3 regions of the Frigidibacter sp. MR17.14 genome follow, and region 1 is predicted to be linked to each of the others. Evidence: riboswitches for the same ligand, from Rfam matches in the RefSeq annotation. Region 1 holds a riboswitch; each other region holds the start of a gene.

Region 1 (5,771 bases):
CGGCACGCCGATGGCCATCGACCCGAGGATGGATCCGATGAAGAGCGCGGCGGTCATGGCTTGCCCCCCGCCGCGGCGGCAGACCCGGGCACCGGGTGCGGCAGGTCCTCGCTCTCGGCGACCTGCACGAGGTCTTCGGCGGTCGCGCGGCCCGACAGAAGCCGGAAGAGATGGCTGGCGATCACCACGATCAGCCCGAGGCTGCCGGTCAGCGACGCCAGGTGGAACAGGCCGATCGGCAGACCGGTCACCGGTGCGAGGTTGCCCCAGTTGATGCCCGTCTGGCGCCAGCTTCCCACCAGCAGAAGCCCGCAGCAGAACAGCATCAGCGCGTCGCAGATCACCGCGCAGACCAGTTGCCCGCCCCGCGGCATCCGGCGCAGCAGGCTGTCTACGCCGATGTGGCTGTGGTCGTACATCGCCACCACCGCGCCCGTGAAGATCAGCCAGACGAAGAGCATCCGCGACAGCTCTTCGGACACGCTGACGCCCGAGTTGAAGCCGTAGCGCAGCACGACGTTCAGGAACACGAGCCCGATCATCACGGCCAGCGCCGCGACGATGAACAGCCGCAGCCCGCCAAGCGCGAGCCTTCCCAGAGCCTCCATCCCATCCTCCTCCGATGATTGAGCGGAGAAGGCCGCGATTTGGTATATCCGTCAATTGTAATGTGGCTATGTTGTGATAACCTGTGGTTATGTCAGTCACTCTGCCCTCGACCGCCCAACTGCTGGGCCGCCTGCGCTTGCGGCAGCTGTCGCTGGCCGTCGCGCTTCAGGATCTGGGAAGCCTGCGCAAGGCGGCTGAGAGGCTCGGCGTCAGTCAGCCCGCGGCGACGAAGATGCTGACCGAAATGGAACAGTCGCTGGGTCTGCCGCTGTTCGAGCGCAACCGCCGCGGCCTGACGCCGACGATCTATGGCGAGGTGCTGATCCGGCAGGCGCATCTGCTGCTGTCGGGGTTCGGCGACCTGCGCGAGGCGCTGGCCGCGCTGGCCTCGGGCGCCGAGGGGCGCCTTGCCATCGGCTCGATCACCGCGGCCGCCGCGGGCCCACTCGCGCTGGCGGTCGCCCGGATGAAAGAGGCCCACCCCCGGGCCGAGATCAGCATCACCATCGACACCTCCGACATGCTGATGCCCCAGCTTGAACAGGGGCGGCTCGACGTCGTCATCGGCCGGCGGGTGGGGGCGCGCCTTGCTCGGCTGACCGATTTTGCGGAACTCAGCCCCGAGGGCCTGTCGATCGTCGCCGGCGCGCACAACCCGGTCGCCGCCGAAGGCCGCCTGACGCTGCGCGATCTGGCCCGTCGCGCCTGGATCATGCAGCCGATGTCGAGCCCGCTGCGGCAGGTGGTCGAGGCGACGTTCCGTGCCGAACGCATCCCCGCACCCGAGTCGATCGTCGAAACCGGCTCGATGCTGATGGCGACGACGCTGCTGCAGAACAGCCAGATGCTGGCGGTGATGCCGCATATGGTGGCGGCGCATTACGTCGCGAGCGGCATCCTTCAGATCCTGCCCGTGGAGCTTGCGGGCGGGCTCGAACCCTATGGGCTGGTCACCCTGCGCGGTCGCGCGGCATCGCCCCTGCTGAACGAGCTCAGATCACTGCTGTTCGCGCATGCCGGCACCGGTTGATCGTCCCCGGTCCGCGGCCGGGACGGGACGGCTGCCCTGGCTTTGCGATCGAGTTTCGGCGCGGCGACATCACCGCGCTTGACGTGGCCGGGCGTGTCGGGCATCCCGGTGGCGATGGTTTCCGGGCCGGCCCAGCCTGCCCGGATGAAAAGGGAACGCGGTGAGGTGTAGCCATCAGGCGCCGAACCCGCGACTGCCCCCGCAACTGTGAGCGGCGAGCGACCCCCGATGCCACTGCAGCCCCCAGGGCTGCGGGAAGGCGGGGCAAGCCACGACCCGCGAGTCAGGAGACCTGCCATCGCAACCTCAGCAACCCGGGCGGGGTGTCCCGGAAGGAGCAGCGATGCGCGCCGATGATGCGCGGTGGTCCCGGGATCCCGCGAGCCCTCTCCGTCTCGATCCGGGCCCCGGCCCGGCCGCGCGCGCGCGGTTCTGCCCCCCTTCCCGGCGGTCCCGGACCCTGATCACAGGACAGATCCAGATGCAGTTTCCGTCGCTTCGCGCCGGCCTCGCCGGCCTTGCGCTGCTGGCCGCCACCCCGGCACCCGCCCAGCAGACCGTCTATCCGCTGACCCTCGACAACTGCGGTCACAAGATCACCTTCCCCGCCCGGCCCGACAATGTCGTCACCGTGGGCCAGGCCGCCACCGAGGTGCTTTACGCGCTGGGGGTCGAGGACCGGATGGCCGGCACCTCGCTGTGGTTCAACAGCGTGATGCCCGCCTTTGCCGAGGCGGATGCGAAGGTGGAACGCATCGCCGACAACACCCCAAGCTTCGAATCCGTGGTCGGCAAGCGGCCCGGCTTCGTGCCGACGATGTACGAATGGATGATCGGTCCGCAGGGTGCGGTCGGCACCCGCGAGCAGTTCGCGGACCTCGGGATCCCCGCCTATGTCATGCCGCCCGACTGCATCGGCAAGGACAACCTCTCGGGCGGGGACGGCACCCGCACCGCCGATTTCGACATCGCCACGCTCTACCAGTCGATCGCGGAAATGGCCGCGATCATGGACCGTCAGGACCAGGGAGCAGAGGTGATCGCGGCGCTGAAGGCGCGCGAGGCGAAGGCGGTCGAAACCGCGAAGGCGCTGTCGCTGCCGGATGCCTCTGCCGTGGTCTGGTTCTCGAGCGCGGACATGGATCTGGATCCCTATGTCGCGGGACAGCGCGGCATCCCGGCCTGGATGATGCGCCAGCTTGGCCTGCGCAACGTCGTGCAATCCGACGAGGAATGGCCGACCGTGGGCTGGGAGGCGATCGCCAAGGCCGATCCTTCGGTCGTGGTCATCGCCAAGATGGACCGTCGCCGCTTCCCGGCCGACGATTACGAAAAGAAGCTCGCCTTCCTGAAGTCCGACCCTGTCACCAGCCAGATGACGGCGGTGCGCAACGGCCGCATCCTGATCATCGACGCCGAGGCGATGCATCCCGCCCTGCAGATCGTCGACGGGCTCGAGGCGCTGACCGATGGCATGAAGGCACTGTCGCAATGAGCCTTGCCGCCGACACCTCGCCGATGCGCGGCCTCGGGCGGATCGGCTGCCTCGGCTGGCGCCTCGCGGGCGCCGCGCTGATCCTTGGTGCGGCGGTGCTCGGCGGCATCTGCATCGGCGAGACCCGGATCCCGCCCGGCACCGTGTTGGCGGTGCTCGCCAACCGGCTGTTCGACGCGGGCTTTCCCGTCGCGCCGATCGATGACGGGATCGTCTGGGCCTATCGCCTGACCCGGGCGCTGGTCGCCGCGGGCTGCGGCGCGGGGCTCGCGGTCTGCGGGGTGATCCTGCAGGCGCTGCTCAGGAACCCGCTGGCCGACCCCTACCTGCTGGGGATCTCTGCCGGGGCCTCGACCGGCGCGGTGCTGGTCGCGGTGGCCGGGATCGGCGCCGGGGCGGTGTCGATGTCGCTTGGCGCCTTCGCGGGCGCGGTCGCCGCCTTCGCCATCGTCGCCGCCCTCGCGCGTGCGGCGGGGGGCGGCGTGGGGACGCGGGGCGCGGGGCTGATCATCCTGTCCGGCATCGCCGGCTCGCAGCTCTTCAATGCGCTGACGTCTTTCCTGATCGCACGGTCCGCCAATGCCGAGCAGGCCCGCGGGATCCTCTTCTGGCTGATGGGCAACCTGTCGGGGGTGCGCTGGCCCGATGTCGCATTGGCGCTGCCGGCAGCCGTGCTGATCGTGGTGGTCGCGCTCTGGCATACCCGCGCGCTCGACGCCTTCACCTTCGGCGCCGACAGCGCCGCCGCGCTTGGCGTGCCGGTGCGGCGCGTGCAGGCGCTGCTGATCCTTGCCACGGCGCTTGCGACCGCGGCGCTGGTGTCGATCACCGGGTCGATCGGCTTCGTGGGCCTCGTCGTGCCGCATGCCGCGCGGCTGCTCGCCGGCCCGCGCCATGGCACGATGATGCCACTGGCCGCGCTGATCGGCGCGGTGTTCCTGATCGCGGCCGACGTGCTGTCGCGGATCGTCGTACCGGGCCAGGTGCTTCCGATCGGCGTCGTGACCGCCCTTGTCGGCGCGCCGGCCTTCGCGCTGATCCTCGTCCGCGGCAGGGCCGCCGGATGAGGCTTTGCGGCGAAGGGCTTGGCTGGCGCAGCGGCAGCCACTGGATCGTGCAGGACGTCACGCTGGAGATCGCGCCCGGCGAAGTCTTCGGGCTGATCGGGCCCAACGGGTCCGGCAAGTCCACGCTGCTGCGCCTGCTGGCGGGCCTGTCGCGACCGACGCGGGGCGAGGCGCTGCTTGACGGCACGCCGCTGGGCCGGCTAGGCGCGCGCGAGGTGGCGCGGCGGCTGGCCTTCGTGCAGCAGCAGGCCGAAACCGCCGACCGCATCACCGTCAGGGACGCGGTGGAACTGGGCCGCACGCCGTGGCTCTCGGCCCTGCAGCCCTGGTCGGCAGAGGATGACCGGCATGTCGCCCGCGCCATCGCCGCGACGGACATGCAGCGGTTCGAGGCGCGCGACTGGGCCACCCTGTCGGGCGGCGAGCGGCAGCGGGTCCACATCGCGCGGGCCCTCGCGCAGCAACCCCGGGTGCTGCTTCTTGACGAGCCCACGAACCATCTGGACATCCGGCACCAGCTTTCGATCCTGCAGCTGGTGGCGGGGCTGGGACTGACGACGGTCATCGCGCTGCACGACCTGAACCAGGCGATGGGCTGCGACAGGCTGGGGGTGATGCAGGGCGGGCGTCTCGTGGCGGTCGGAGCACCTGCCGAGATTCTGACGCCCCCACTTCTCGAACGGGTGTTCGGCGTGCGCGCCCGCGCGCTGGTCGATCCCGATGACGGCACGCGCCACCTGCGGTTCGATCCGATCGCGTGACCGCAGCGCCTCGCGTGCGCAGCGACGCGACTGAACCGGCGGGCCGGTCGGCCCTTCTCTCGCCGAGGATGGCGAAAGGCCTCAGGTCGGGCGCCGCCAAGTGCCGGGTGGAAGCCACCTGAGGCACAAGCCCGGCCCCGACGATGCAATGCCGCCGGCCACTGCGCGTCGTGACCGGGCCATGCCCCCGCTGGGTGGCTTCTGCCGCGCTGCAAGCGCTCGGCCCCCGCAGTCCGAAAATCGCGCGCAGGGGCCCGCGCAGGCCCTTGCATGGCTCTGGCTGCTGGCGTAGCGCTGACCGGGCAGCCATCCCAGACCAAGCGCCGCTCGCCCAAGCAGCGGTCGCGCCAGGCAGGCGTCCTCCTTCCCAGTGACAGTTGCCGCGCGGTCCCCCATGGCCTTCCTGCATTCGATGACCTGCCGCACCGATGGCATCCGCCGCACCGCACCCGTGCGCTGGCGATCCTATGACGGCATGTGCGCCGTCTACTGGGAGGCCTGCGGCGAGCAGGGGGCGACCGGCTACTACCTGTCGCCCGATCCGCGGGTGATGCTGTTCTTCGAAGACGTCTCTGCCCAGATCTCGGTCTCGGCGGGGGCCGACGAGGGACCGCGGCCGCTTCTGCGCGCACTTTACGTCCCGGCGGGACTGCCGCTCTGGACCCGCTTCGGGGCCGAGCACCGGTTCTCTCATCTCGACCTGCACCTGCGGCGCGACTGGCTGGAGGCCTGCCTGTCGCCGCTGACCGGATCCGAGATCGGGCCTGCCCTGTCGCGCCCGGTGGCGGTGCAGGATCTGGGCAGCCTCG
Region 2 (5,771 bases), on a different contig from region 1:
CGACCTTGGCTATGCGCGCTATGTGAAGACCGCGGTGAAACTCGCCAAGGCCCGCGGCAGCCTGCAGCCGGCCTAAGCCCGGCGCATCAGGTAGATGTCCATGATCCAGCCGTGGCGCGCCCGCGCCGCGGCGCGTGTGTCCAGGATCCGGGCCGAGACCTCGGGCAGGGGGCCCGCGATCAGGATCTCTTCCGCCATCCCCGCATAGGCCGACCACCAGATCGTCACGCCTTCGGGCGCAATCGCTTCGAAAGCGCCGCCCGCATCCAGCATCACCACCACGGTGTCCGCGCTCACGGGCCAGCCCTCGTCGCGCAATCGCCGCCCGGTGGTGACCAAGAAGGGCTTTCCGACCTCGTTCAGCGGGATACGGTGCGCCGCGCACAGCGCCTGGATCGAGGTCACGCCGGGGATCACCTCGACCGACGCGGATCTCACCGCCGCAAGCCGTTCCGCGATCCGCAGGGTGGAATCGTAAAGCGACGGATCGCCCCAGACCATCAGCGCCACCTTCGCCGGGCCGGGGCCGATCGCCTCATCCCAGACCCGCGCGATGCGGTCGTGCCAGTCCGAGACGCGGGCCTCGTAGTCGGGGATCGCCGGATCGCGGACGGGCAGGGGGAAGGGGCGCAGCTTCGAGACGTCTCCCAGAACCTCGCCTGCGATGGCGCGGCGCAGATCGGCGAGGTCGGCCTTGTCCTCGCCCTTCTCGGGGATAAGCACGATGTCGGCCGCCCGCAGCGCCTCGGCCGCCTGGAAGGTCAGGTGCTTCGGATGCCCGGTGCCGATACCGACGAGCGAGAGCTGGATCATGGGGGCCTCCGGATGCGAACGGGCCCCGGGGATGATCCCGGGGCCCGCAAGAGTTAGACGGTTTCGCGCGCCGGCGGAAGATCAGGCGGCGTTGTGCAGCCGCGGCGTCACGATGCCTGACTTATCAAGTCCTTTCAATGACTTGGCAGCTGCCAGAACGGCGAGGTCAACGAGCGGCTCCAGCAGCACGACCGACATGTAGGCGACCCCGAAGGAGCCGATGGCGGCAAGGTTCGCGGCCTCGAAGCCGTGACCGTAAAGCGCCCAGAACCCGACCCAGGCGACGATGCCGCCCTGGTAGGCGGTAGAAAGCTTCAGCGCCTGCGCATAGCTCAGGTCCACATAGGCGGTGCCGGGCGCGATGATCCGCGCGGCCAGCATCCGCAGGCCGAAGAGCGGCACCAGCAGCGTGGTGACGTTCATGCCGTATTGCGGCAGGTCGGTCGGCACGAAGAACAGGCCCTGCAGCAGCAGGCCCAGCGCGAGGCCGATCGCGGCCGGGGCGGCGCCGAACAGCAGGAACAGGGTCGATCCGAGGATCAGGTGCACCTCGGAGACGCCCACCGGGTGATGCGGCAGCACCTGGAAGAAGGTGAAGACCGCGGCGGTCGAAAGCGCCGAGCGGGCGGCGAGCGAGGGGATGCCCTTCTCGACGGCGGCCTCGGCGGCCATCTTCAGGGTGGTGAGGCCCGCGGCGGCGGCGGTGCCAAGGCTCAGAAGCAGTTTGGCGCCGGTGACGACGCCGTGTTCGATATGCATGTCGGTCTCCTTGCCGTCACACCCGACGGCGGTTGAGGGTCTCCTCTAGGGCCGGTCTCCTGGCTCGCGGGTCGAGGGCGGGTCTGCGGCCTTCCCGGACCTTCGGTCCAGTGGCGCTCAGGGCAGGCCCGCCTCACCGCATACAGTCGCGGGGGCGGCCGGGGCTTCGGGCGCCGCGATTGGGTCCGCCCTTCCCCGTTCCCGATGAAGCCCGACGCCTGGGGCGTCTTCGCGGGCACCAAAGAGGTGTTCAGGTAAAGTCCTTGTGAGCCGCTCCGTCAAGCCTCGTCAGCGAGCGGACCGTAGAGGATCAGCGCGGGGCTGGTGCCCGGTGTCTCATGCGCGAGACGGGCGGCGAGGGTTGCGAGCGTCATCCGGCTCAGGCTCTGGTCCGGCTGGCTGACGGCTTCGGCGATCAGGGCGGGGGTGTCGGGCGAGAGGCCGCGGGTCATCAGCTCGGTTGCGAAGGTCGGGAAGGTGCGGCGGCCCATGAACACGACGGTCGTGGCCTCGGGGTCGGCGAGGGCGGGCCAGTTCATGTCCTCGGGCAGGCCGCCGGTCACGTCGGCGCCGGTGATGAACTGCACGCGCCGCGCGGTCAGCCGCCGGGTCAGCGGGATGCCGGCCGCGGCGGCCGCGGCGCAGGCCGAGGGCACGCCGGGCACGATTTCGAACCCGATTCCCGCGGCGCGCAGCGCGACGATTTCCTCTTCAAGCCGCCCGAACAGACCCGAATCCCCGGATTTCAGCCGCACGACGCGCAGGCCGCGCTGCGCATGTTCGACGATCAGCCGGTTGACATGATCCTGCTTGGCCGAGGGGCGGCCGGCGCGCTTGCCCACCGCCAGCAGTTCGGCCTCGGGACGGGCGTGGCTGAGCACGGGGCCCGAGGCGAGATCGTCGAACAGGATCACGTCGGCGACGTTCAGCCGGGCGACGGCTTTCAGGGTCATCAGCTCGGGATCGCCGGGACCGGCCGAGACGAAGGCCACGGTGCCGGGGGGGAAGGGCTCGGTCATGACGCCTCGGCTATCAGGTGGAAGAAGCTGCCGGTGGCGCGGCCGCCACCGGAAAAGGCCTTTGCAGAGCCTGTTTCAGGCACCAGCGCCCCGGTCGCATCGGTGACGCGGGCCAGGGGCGCGTCGGGCTGCGACAGGATCGTGGCATAGTGGAATTCGTGCCCGCGCGCGCGCGGTGGCAGGCCGGGGGCGGGGGTCTGCAGATCCGCGAGCCGGTAGCCGAGGTGCATCTTGCGCTTGGCGAAGCTGGTCTCCAGCCCCAGAAGCCCGGCCATCGCATGGCGGGTGCCGTCCTTGGCCACCAGCCCCGCGCCCATCGCCATGTAGCCCCCGCATTCGCCATGCACCGGCTTGGTCTCTGCGAAGCGGTTCAGAGCCCGTTTGAAGCCCTGCGCGGCGGCGAGCCGCGGGGCGTGCAGCTCGGGGTAGCCGCCGGGCAACCAGCAGGCGCCGGCGCTGGGGTCCGGCCCCTCGTCGGCCAGGGGCGAGAACGGCAGGATCGTCGCGCCGCCCGCGCGCCAGCCGGCGATCAGATGCGGATAGACGAAGCTGAAGGCCGCGTCGCGCGCCAGCGCGATCCGCTCGGCCGGCGGGGGCAGCGGGAGATGGCCCGCGGCGTGCAGTCGGCAGGGCAGGGCGGCGGCCCGGATCGCGTCCAGATCGCAATGTTGCGCGACCAGATCGGCCGCGGCCTCGAGGATCCGGTCGAGGTCGGCCTGTTCCTCGGCCTGCACGAGGCCAAGGTGGCGTTCGGGCATCTCGATCGCGGCCAGCCGGGGCAGGGCGCCCAGCACGGTCAGGCCGGCGGCCTCGATGCCCGCGCGCAGAAGCGCCTCGTGCCGGGGCGAGGCCACGCGGTTCAGGATCACGCCCGCGACGCGGATATCGTCCCGGAACCGGGCCAATCCCAGCGCCACGGCCCCCGCCGTCTGCGCCTGGCCCGAGGCGTCGATCACCACCACCACCGGCCAGCCCGTCAGCGCCGCGAGGTCCGCCGAAGACCCGGTGCCGCTTTCGCCGGGGGCAGCGACGCCGTCATGCAGGCCCATCGAGCCCTCGGCAATCACCAGTTCCGCCGGCATCTCTGCCGCGATCAGCGCGGCGATCTGGCCTGCGCCCATCGCCCAGCTGTCGAGGTTGACAGACGGCCGACCGGTCGCGGCGCGGTGGAAGGCGGGGTCGATGTAGTCCGGTCCGCTCTTGAAGGCCTGCACGACAGTGCCCGCCCGCGCGAAGGCGCGCGCCAGCCCCAGCGTGACCGTGGTCTTGCCGGTGCCCGAGGCCGGGGCCGAGACGATCAGGCCAGGCGGTATCATCCCACCTCCGGGAAGCGCGGATCGGTGCCGACGGGGCGATAGCGGCGGTCGTAATCGCCGGCATAGAGCCTGCTTTCGCCGAAGCCCTCCGCCGCGAGGGTCCGACCGACAAGGATCAGTGCGGTGCGGCCGAGCGTGTCTTCGGTGGCGGCCTCGATGGTGGCGAGGGTGGCACGGACCACCCGCTCGTCGGGCCAGCTCGCGCGCCAGACCACGGCGACGGGGCAGTCGGGGCCGTAATGCGGGGTCAGTTCGGCCACCACCTTCGGCAGGACATGGACGGAAAGGTGGATCGCCAGCACCGCGCCGGTCTTGGCGAAATTGGCCAGCGTCTCTGCCTCGGGCATCGCGGTGGCGCGGCCCGAGGTGCGGGTCAGCACCACCGATTGCGCCTGTCCGGGCAGGGTCAGCTCCGCGCCGAGCGTGGCGGCGGCGGCGGCGAAGCTGGGCACGCCCGGGGTCACGTCATAGGGGATGCCTATCTCGCGCAGGCGGCGCAGCTGCTCGCCCATCGCCGACCAGACCGACAGGTCGCCCGAATGCAGCCGCGCCACGTCCTGGCCCGCGGCATGGGCGGCGGCGATTTCGGCCATGATCTCGTCGAGGCTGAGGGGCGCGGTGTTCACGATCCGGGCACCCGGCGGGCAATGGGCCAGCACGCCCTCGGGCACCAGCGAGCCGGCGTAGAGGCAGACGGGCGAGGCCGCGATCAGGTCGCGCCCGCGCAGCGTCAGAAGGTCTGCCGCGCCGGGGCCGGCGCCGATGAAATGCACGGTCATGGGTCTTCTCCTGCCGAAACGGCGAGCGCTGCCGTGGCTTGTCTGTCGTCCGAGATCACCCGCGGCCCCAGAAGCCGCGCGCCGGGGCCCGCTGCCGCCAGCGCTGCCGCCTCGGCCACCGATCCCGTTTTGTAAGACTTCGAACTTGCTTCGCTGTGTGTCAGTGTGGTCTGCGCCGCCAGATCCTCGGGCGGAATGCTGGAAACCGGCAGGTTCAGGGTCGAAACCAGCGTCTTCAGCACCTCCGCCTTGGCGGCGGCAGTCGCCAGCCGCGTGGGCGCGCCGCCGGTCGCGGCCAGCGCCGAGGCGACCGAGGCCGCGGTCGCGCGCGAGGTGAAGCCGATGCCCGCGACGATCACCCGAGCCTCCATTGCACGACGGGCCGTGCGGCGGTCCAGCCGCGCATCCGGCCAAGCGGCTGCGCCTCGGACAGTTCCACCTTCAGGAGCGTGCCGCCATGCTCGGCCTGCAGGGTCGCAAGCAGCGCCTCGGTCTCCAGCGTCACTGCGTTCACGACCAGCCGCGCGGCGGGGGCCGCGACCTGAAGGGTCGCGAAGAGCGGCGCCGAAAAGCCGCCGCCGACGAAGACCGCCTGCGGCTCGGGCAGGCCGGCGAGGGCGGCGGGGGCGGTGCCCTCGGTCACCGACAGGCGGTGCGCGAGGCCGAAGCGGTCGGCATTGGCGCGGATGTTCGCGGCGCGGGCCGGCTTCGCCTCGATCGTGCAGGCAAGACCGCCCGCGAGGCACCATTCGACCGAGACCGAGCCCGATCCGCCGCCGATGTCCCAGAGCCGTTCGCAGGGGCGGGGGGCGAGCGCCGACAGGGTCAGCGCCCGCACCGGGGCCTTGGTGATCTGCCCGTCATGGGCGAAGAGCGCGTCCGGCAGGCCGGGGCTGCGCGGCAGGAAACCGGTGCCCGCGGCCTCGATCGCCATCAGGCAGGGCGCGGCGGGGGCAAGTGCGAAGGTTTCGGCGGTGGTTGCGGTGATCCGCTCGCGCGGGCCGCCGAGCGCCTCCATCACCCAAAGCCGCGAGGGGCCGTGGCCCTGATCGGTCAGCCATTGCGCCATCTCGCCCGCCGCGGCG
Region 3 (5,771 bases), on a different contig from region 1:
ACGGGCTGGTCGCGACCTTCCCCGAAGTGCCGATCTGCATGCATCTCGACCACGGCAACACGCTCGCGACCTGCGCCACCGCGATCCAGCACGGCTTCACCTCGGTGATGATGGACGGCTCGCTGAAGGCCGACGGCGTCACCCCGGCCGACTATGCCTACAACCGCGACATCACCGCCCGCGTGGTCGAGATGGCCCATGCCTGCGGCGTCTCGGTCGAGGGCGAGCTGGGCGTGCTCGGCTCGCTGGAAAGCGGCATGGGCGATCAGGAGGACGGCCACGGCGCCACCGGCAAGCTGTCGGAAGACCAGCTGCTGACCGATCCCGAAGAGGCCGAGAAATTCGTGAGGGAAACCGGCGTCGACGCGCTGGCCGTCGCGATGGGCACCTCGCACGGGGCCTACAAGTTCACCCGCAAGCCCGACGGCGCGATCCTCGCCATGACGGTGATCGAAGAGATCAACCGCCGCCTGCCGAACACGCATCTGGTGATGCACGGCTCGTCCTCGGTGCCCGAGGACCTGCAGCAGGTCATCAACAACTTCGGCGGCGACATCCGCCCGACCTGGGGCGTGCCGGTGGAAGAGATCCAGCGCGGCATCCGCTCGGGCGTGCGCAAGGTCAACATCGACACCGACAACCGCATGGCGATGACCGCCGGCGTGCGCCGCGTGCTGGCCCAGAACCCCGGCGAATTCGACCCGCGCAAATACCTGAAGGAAGGCATGGGCCTGGTGAAGGAGTTGTGCAAGGCAAGGTTCGAAGCCTTCGGCACCGCCGGCCATGCCGACCAGATCACCCCGGTCCCGCTCGAAGCGATGAGCAAGCGCTACTGACCCCGGCGTCCCGCGCCCCTTTTCCCCGCCCTCACAGCGGGTTAGGGTGGCGCGGGACCAAGGACACCGACGGGGCGCGCGGCGCATGACGGCATCTCTTCACGACGGCTGCGCGGCATGAAGCGCGACGACCGCCGGCAGCGCATCCTCGACGAGCTGGTGCGCGAAGGCTCGGTCCAGCTCGACGCGCTGGCCGGGGCCTTCGGCGTTTCCAAGATGACGATCCACCGCGACCTCGACGATCTCGAGGCCGAGGGGCTGTTGCGCAAGATCCGCGGCGGCGCCTCGATCGAGGCCGGCACCCAGTTCGAAAGCGACTTCCGCTTCCGCCAGCTGCAGGGCCACGACGCCAAGGAGCGGATGGCCCGCGCCGCGCTCGCGCTGGTCGAGCCGGGGATGACGGTGATCATCAACGACGGCTCGATGGCGGCGATGCTGGGCGCGATGCTGACCGAACGGCGGCCGCTGACCGTGATCACCAACAACGACGCGGTGATCGAGGCGCTGAAGACAGAACCGGGCATGACCGTGATCGCGCTCGGCGGGCGCTACTCGGCCAAGTACAACGCCTGGATCGGGCGGGTGACGGAAGAGGCGCTGAAGGGCCTGCGCGCCGATCTGGCCTTCATCTCGGCCCCCGCGGTGGCGGGGCTGCAGGCCTTCCACATGGATGACGACATCACCCGCGTGAAGCGGCGGATGATGGACTGCGCCGAACGCTCGGCGCTTCTGGTGAACCACGCGCGCTTCGACCGCACCGCGCTGCACGTCCTGGCGGGTCTGGGCGAGTTCGCGGCCGTCATCACCGACGCCGCCCCCGCCCCCGGCGCGCAGGCAGCCCTCGCCACGGCCGGCATCCCCCTGACCATCGCCACCTGAGCGCCCCGGCCTTCGCCACCCGCCGCCCGATCGCCCCGGCCCCGACGCGCCGAGGCGAGCCGGCGGTGACACCGCACATTGCGCGTCTCTCTGCCACGCGACGGCCCACAGCAGCCGTCAACCGGGCGCGCCTCCTTGCCGACCATCATCGGCGGGCAAGACTGGTCGACCGCAGTGACGGCCCAAGCCGACCCGACTGCCCCTCCCCGAGCGCGACGACGCCGGGGCGCAGAAGATCGCGCGGTCCTTCCCGGGGTCACCCGGCGTCACGGGCGCGAAAGCCAGCATCGCACCAGCGGCAGGCCGAACGCCGTCGCATGCCGGGCAGCCCGGCCCCTGCCCGATCACACCCAGGCCCCTGAGACCTCGGCGCGCGAACCGCCGAAGCGCCGGCGCGCGGACGACCCCCGCGCGCGGCACCTGTGGCAGGGTCAGAACTCGACGCCCGCCTGCCCCTTCACGCCCGAGCGGAACGGATGCTTGACCAGCGTCATCTCGGTCACCAGATCCGCGGCCTCGATCAGCGCCTCGCGCGCGTTGCGCCCGGTCAGCACGACATGGGTCATCGCCGGCTTCTCGTCGCGCAGGAAGGCCAGCACCTCGGCCTCGTCGAGATAGTCGTAGCGCAGCGCGATGTTGATCTCGTCCAGCAGCACCATGCGGATCGACGGGTCGCGGATCAGCTCCTTGGCCTTTTCCCAGCCCGCCCGGGCCGCGGCGATGTCGCGCGCCTTGTCCTGCGTCTCCCAGGTGAAGCCCTCGCCCATCGCGTGGAACTGGCACAGCTCGCCGAAATGCGTCGTCAGCAGCCGCCGCTCGCCGGTGTCCCAGGCGCCCTTGATGAACTGCACCACCGCGCAGGGCATGCCATGCGCCACGCAGCGCAGGATCATCCCGAAGCCAGAGGACGACTTGCCCTTCCCCGCCCCGGTATGAACGATGATCAGCCCCTTCTCGCCCTCCTTGGTCGCCATCATCCGGTCGCGCGCGGCCTTCTTCTTGGCCATCTTCTTCGCGTGGCGCTCGTCCTCGGACAGCGCCGGCGCGCTCTCCCCGACCTTGGTCTCGTCGCTCATCCGGGCCTCCTCAGCTTGACAAAAGCCCCCCTCCTGCCTCAGGTGGCGGGGCGCTGGTTCCTGTCCATAGGGCAGGCGAAGAGGGAATGCGATGCCCGGGTCCTCCCGGTCAAGCGCAGCCGCCCCCGCGACCGTGACCGGAAAGGTCCGCCCAAGGCCACTGTGCCCCCTCGGGGATGCGGGAAGGCGGGACGGACCGCTGGGGGGCCTCCTCCCTGGATCCGCAAGCCGGGAGACCTGCCGGCGCGGGAAAGTTTCGGGCGGACGGGGTGTTCCGCGACCGGCGCAAGGCGGCATGCCCGCCCTTTCGCCCGTTCGGCCCCCGCCCGCACTCACTGGGAGGCACCGCGCGATGACGGTCCTGCATGTCTGCACCACCTGCCGCGGCACCGAAGAGGTGCCCGAGGGCGGCCTGCGTCCCGGCGCCCGCCTGCACGCGGCCCTGACCGAAGGCCCGGCGCCCGCGGGCGTCACCGTGGTGCCCGTCGAATGCCTCTCGGCCTGCAACACCGGCTGCGCGGTCGCGCTCTCGGCCCCGGGCCGCTGGGCCTATGTCTACGGCCACATGACCCCCGCCGACGCGCCAGAGATCCTGAAGGGCGCCGCCGCCTATGCCGCCACCGCCGACGGGCTCGTGCCCTGGCGCGAGCGGCCCGTCATCTTCCGCAAGCAGTCGCTTGCCCGCATCCCCCCCATCCAGCAGGAGGCCTGAATGTCCGACCTCACGAAAATCCCCGTCACCGTGATCACCGGCTTCCTCGGCTCGGGCAAGACCACGCTGGTGCGCCACCTGCTGCAGAACCCCGGCGGCCGCCGCCTTGCCGTGCTGGTCAACGAATTCGGCACCGTCGGCGTCGATGGCGAGATCCTGAAGGGCTGCGCCGACGAGAACTGCCCGGAAGAGAACATCCTCGAGCTGGCGAACGGCTGCATCTGCTGCACCGTCGCCGACGATTTCATCCCGACGATCGAGAAGCTGCTCGCCCAGCCCGTGCGCCCCGAGCACATCCTGATCGAGACCTCGGGCCTCGCCCTGCCGAAGCCGCTCCTGAAGGCCTTCGACTGGCCCGCGATCCGCTCGAAGATCACCGTCGACGGCGTGATCGCGCTCGCCGATGCCGAAGCCGTGGCCGCCGGCCGCTTCGCCCCCGACGTGGACGCGGTGAACGCCCAGCGCGAGGCCGATGACAGCATCGACCACGAGACCCCGCTGTCGGAGGTGTTCGAGGACCAGATCGCCTGCGCCGACATCGTGCTTCTGACCAAGGCCGACCTCGCGGGCGAAGCGGGCCTTGCCGCCGCGCGCGAAGTGATCGCGGCCGAGGCGCCGCGCCCGCTGCCGACGATCCCGGTGACCGAGGGCGCGATCGACCCCGCCCTGATCCTCGGCCTGTCCGCCGCGGCCGAGGACGACCTCGCCAACCGCCCCTCGCATCACGACGGGCATGACGACCACGAGCATGACGATTTCGACACCGTCGTCATCGACCTGCCCGAGATCGCCGATCCCGCCGACCTCGCCACCCGCATCCAGCGCCTCGCCCGCGAACAGCAGATCCTGCGCGTGAAGGGCTACATCGCGGTCACCGGCAAGCCGATGCGGCTTCTGGTGCAGGCGGTGGGCGAGCGTGTGCGCCACCAGTTCGACGCGCCCTGGGGCGCGCGGCCCCGCGCCTCGCGGCTCGTGGTGATCGCAGAGCACGACCATGTCGACCTCGCCGCGATCCGCTCGGTCCTGCTCGACCCCGTCGAGGCCTGACGGGCGCCGATGCACGTCGTCTTCCGCGAAAGCCACGGCCTCGACGAGACGGCCACCCCCTACGATCCCGGGCAGAGCCCCGCGGATCTGGTGGTGCTGTCCTTCTCCGACAGCGACCTCGGCGCCTTCGCGGAAGGCTGGCGGCAGGCGAAAGCCCGCGATGCTGCAGCGCGGCGGTGTACAGGGGGTGTACAGGGGGTGCACGGGGATCACCCCCCCTCGGACCTGCCAAGCCTCAGACTTTGCAACCTTGTCGCGCTGAAGCACCCGATCTCGACCGACACCTATGCCGAGACCACCCTGCAGGGCGCCAAGGCCATCCTCGTGCGCCTGATCGGCGGCGAGGCCTATTGGCCCTACGGCCTCGCGACCCTTCAGGACCTCGCCCGCCGCCGCAACATCGCGCTGGCGCTCCTCCCAGCCGACGGCCAGGACGACCCGCGCCTGACGGCCCTCTCCACGGTCCCGAAATCGACCCTCGACCGGCTCAAGGCGCTCTGCGACACCGGCGGCGCCCTCGCCGCCGAAGCCGCGCTCTCGCAGCTCGCGCTCGCCGCCGGCCTCTGGCTCGCGCCCCCGCCCGGCGCCAAGACCCTGCCCGATCACGGCTTCTGGCACCCCACGACCGGCCCCCTCCCCGCCGGTGCTTTCTCATTGGCGAAAATATCCCGGGGGGGCGGCGCAGCCGCGGGGGCAGAGCCCCCTTCCCCCGCCGGCCAGAAGGCGCGCCCGCAGATCGCCGTCACCTTCTACCGCAGCTACCTGACCGCCGCCGACACCGACCCGATCGCCGCCCTGATCGCGGCGCTCGAGGCGCGGGGTTTCGCGGCCTACGGGATCTTCGCCCCCTCGCTGAAATCCCCTGCCACCGCCGCCTGGCTCGCCGCGCATCTCGCGGCGCACCCGCCCGCGGCCGTGGTCAACGCCACCGCCTTCTCGGCCCGCGACGGGCAGGGTCGCACCCCGTTCGACGCCCTCGACGCGCCCGTCTTCCAGGTCGCGCTTTCCACCGCGCGGCGCCGCGACTGGGCAGCGTCCGACCGCGGCCTCTCGCCCGCCGACCTTGCGATGCACGTGGTCCTGCCAGAGGTCGACGGCCGCCTGACCGCCGGGGTCATCAGCTTCAAGCAGCCCTCCCCCCGCGACCCCGATCTCGAGTGGTCGCGTTTCGCCCATCGCGCCGACCCCGACCGCATCGCCGCCGCCGTCGCACGGATTGCC

What was found. A riboswitch is a leader RNA that binds a small molecule or an ion and turns the genes downstream of it on or off. The one in region 1 is predicted to bind cobalamin.
Region 2: linked by a shared signal. The riboswitch ahead of V8J36_RS14740 (energy-coupling factor ABC transporter permease) and the one ahead of V8J36_RS20935 (ABC transporter substrate-binding protein) in region 1 are both predicted to bind cobalamin.
Region 3: linked by a shared signal. The riboswitch ahead of V8J36_RS14675 (DUF1636 domain-containing protein) and the one ahead of V8J36_RS20935 (ABC transporter substrate-binding protein) in region 1 are both predicted to bind cobalamin.

Annotation. Positions count from the first base shown of each region.
Region 1 is NZ_JBAWKD010000016.1:7,409-13,179, reverse strand. Features, by position in the region: gene V8J36_RS20950 (TRAP transporter large permease subunit) at 1-57, opposite strand, end outside; gene V8J36_RS20945 (TRAP transporter small permease) at 54-608, opposite strand; gene V8J36_RS20940 (LysR family transcriptional regulator) at 698-1,639, shown strand; cobalamin riboswitch at 1,738-1,953, shown strand; gene V8J36_RS20935 (ABC transporter substrate-binding protein) at 2,121-3,134, shown strand; gene V8J36_RS20930 (FecCD family ABC transporter permease) at 3,131-4,201, shown strand; gene V8J36_RS20925 (ABC transporter ATP-binding protein) at 4,198-4,962, shown strand; gene V8J36_RS20920 (helix-turn-helix domain-containing protein) at 5,357-5,771, shown strand, end outside.
Region 2 is NZ_JBAWKD010000005.1:116,392-122,162, reverse strand. Features, by position in the region: gene V8J36_RS14750 (D-amino acid dehydrogenase) at 1-76, shown strand, start outside; gene cobF (precorrin-6A synthase (deacetylating)) at 73-813, opposite strand; gene V8J36_RS14740 (energy-coupling factor ABC transporter permease) at 895-1,572, opposite strand; cobalamin riboswitch at 1,605-1,830, opposite strand; gene cobA (uroporphyrinogen-III C-methyltransferase) at 1,851-2,591, opposite strand; gene V8J36_RS14730 (cobyrinate a,c-diamide synthase) at 2,588-3,907, opposite strand; gene cobM (precorrin-4 C(11)-methyltransferase) at 3,904-4,686, opposite strand; gene V8J36_RS14720 (cobalamin biosynthesis protein) at 4,683-5,045, opposite strand; gene cbiE (precorrin-6y C5,15-methyltransferase (decarboxylating) subunit CbiE) at 5,042-5,771, opposite strand, start outside.
Region 3 is NZ_JBAWKD010000005.1:103,958-109,728, forward strand. Features, by position in the region: gene fba (class II fructose-bisphosphate aldolase) at 1-836, shown strand, start outside; gene V8J36_RS14665 (DeoR/GlpR family DNA-binding transcription regulator) at 954-1,715, shown strand; gene cobO (cob(I)yrinic acid a,c-diamide adenosyltransferase) at 2,147-2,791, opposite strand; cobalamin riboswitch at 2,829-3,050, shown strand; gene V8J36_RS14675 (DUF1636 domain-containing protein) at 3,144-3,503, shown strand; gene cobW (cobalamin biosynthesis protein CobW) at 3,504-4,550, shown strand; gene cobN (cobaltochelatase subunit CobN) at 4,560-5,771, shown strand, end outside.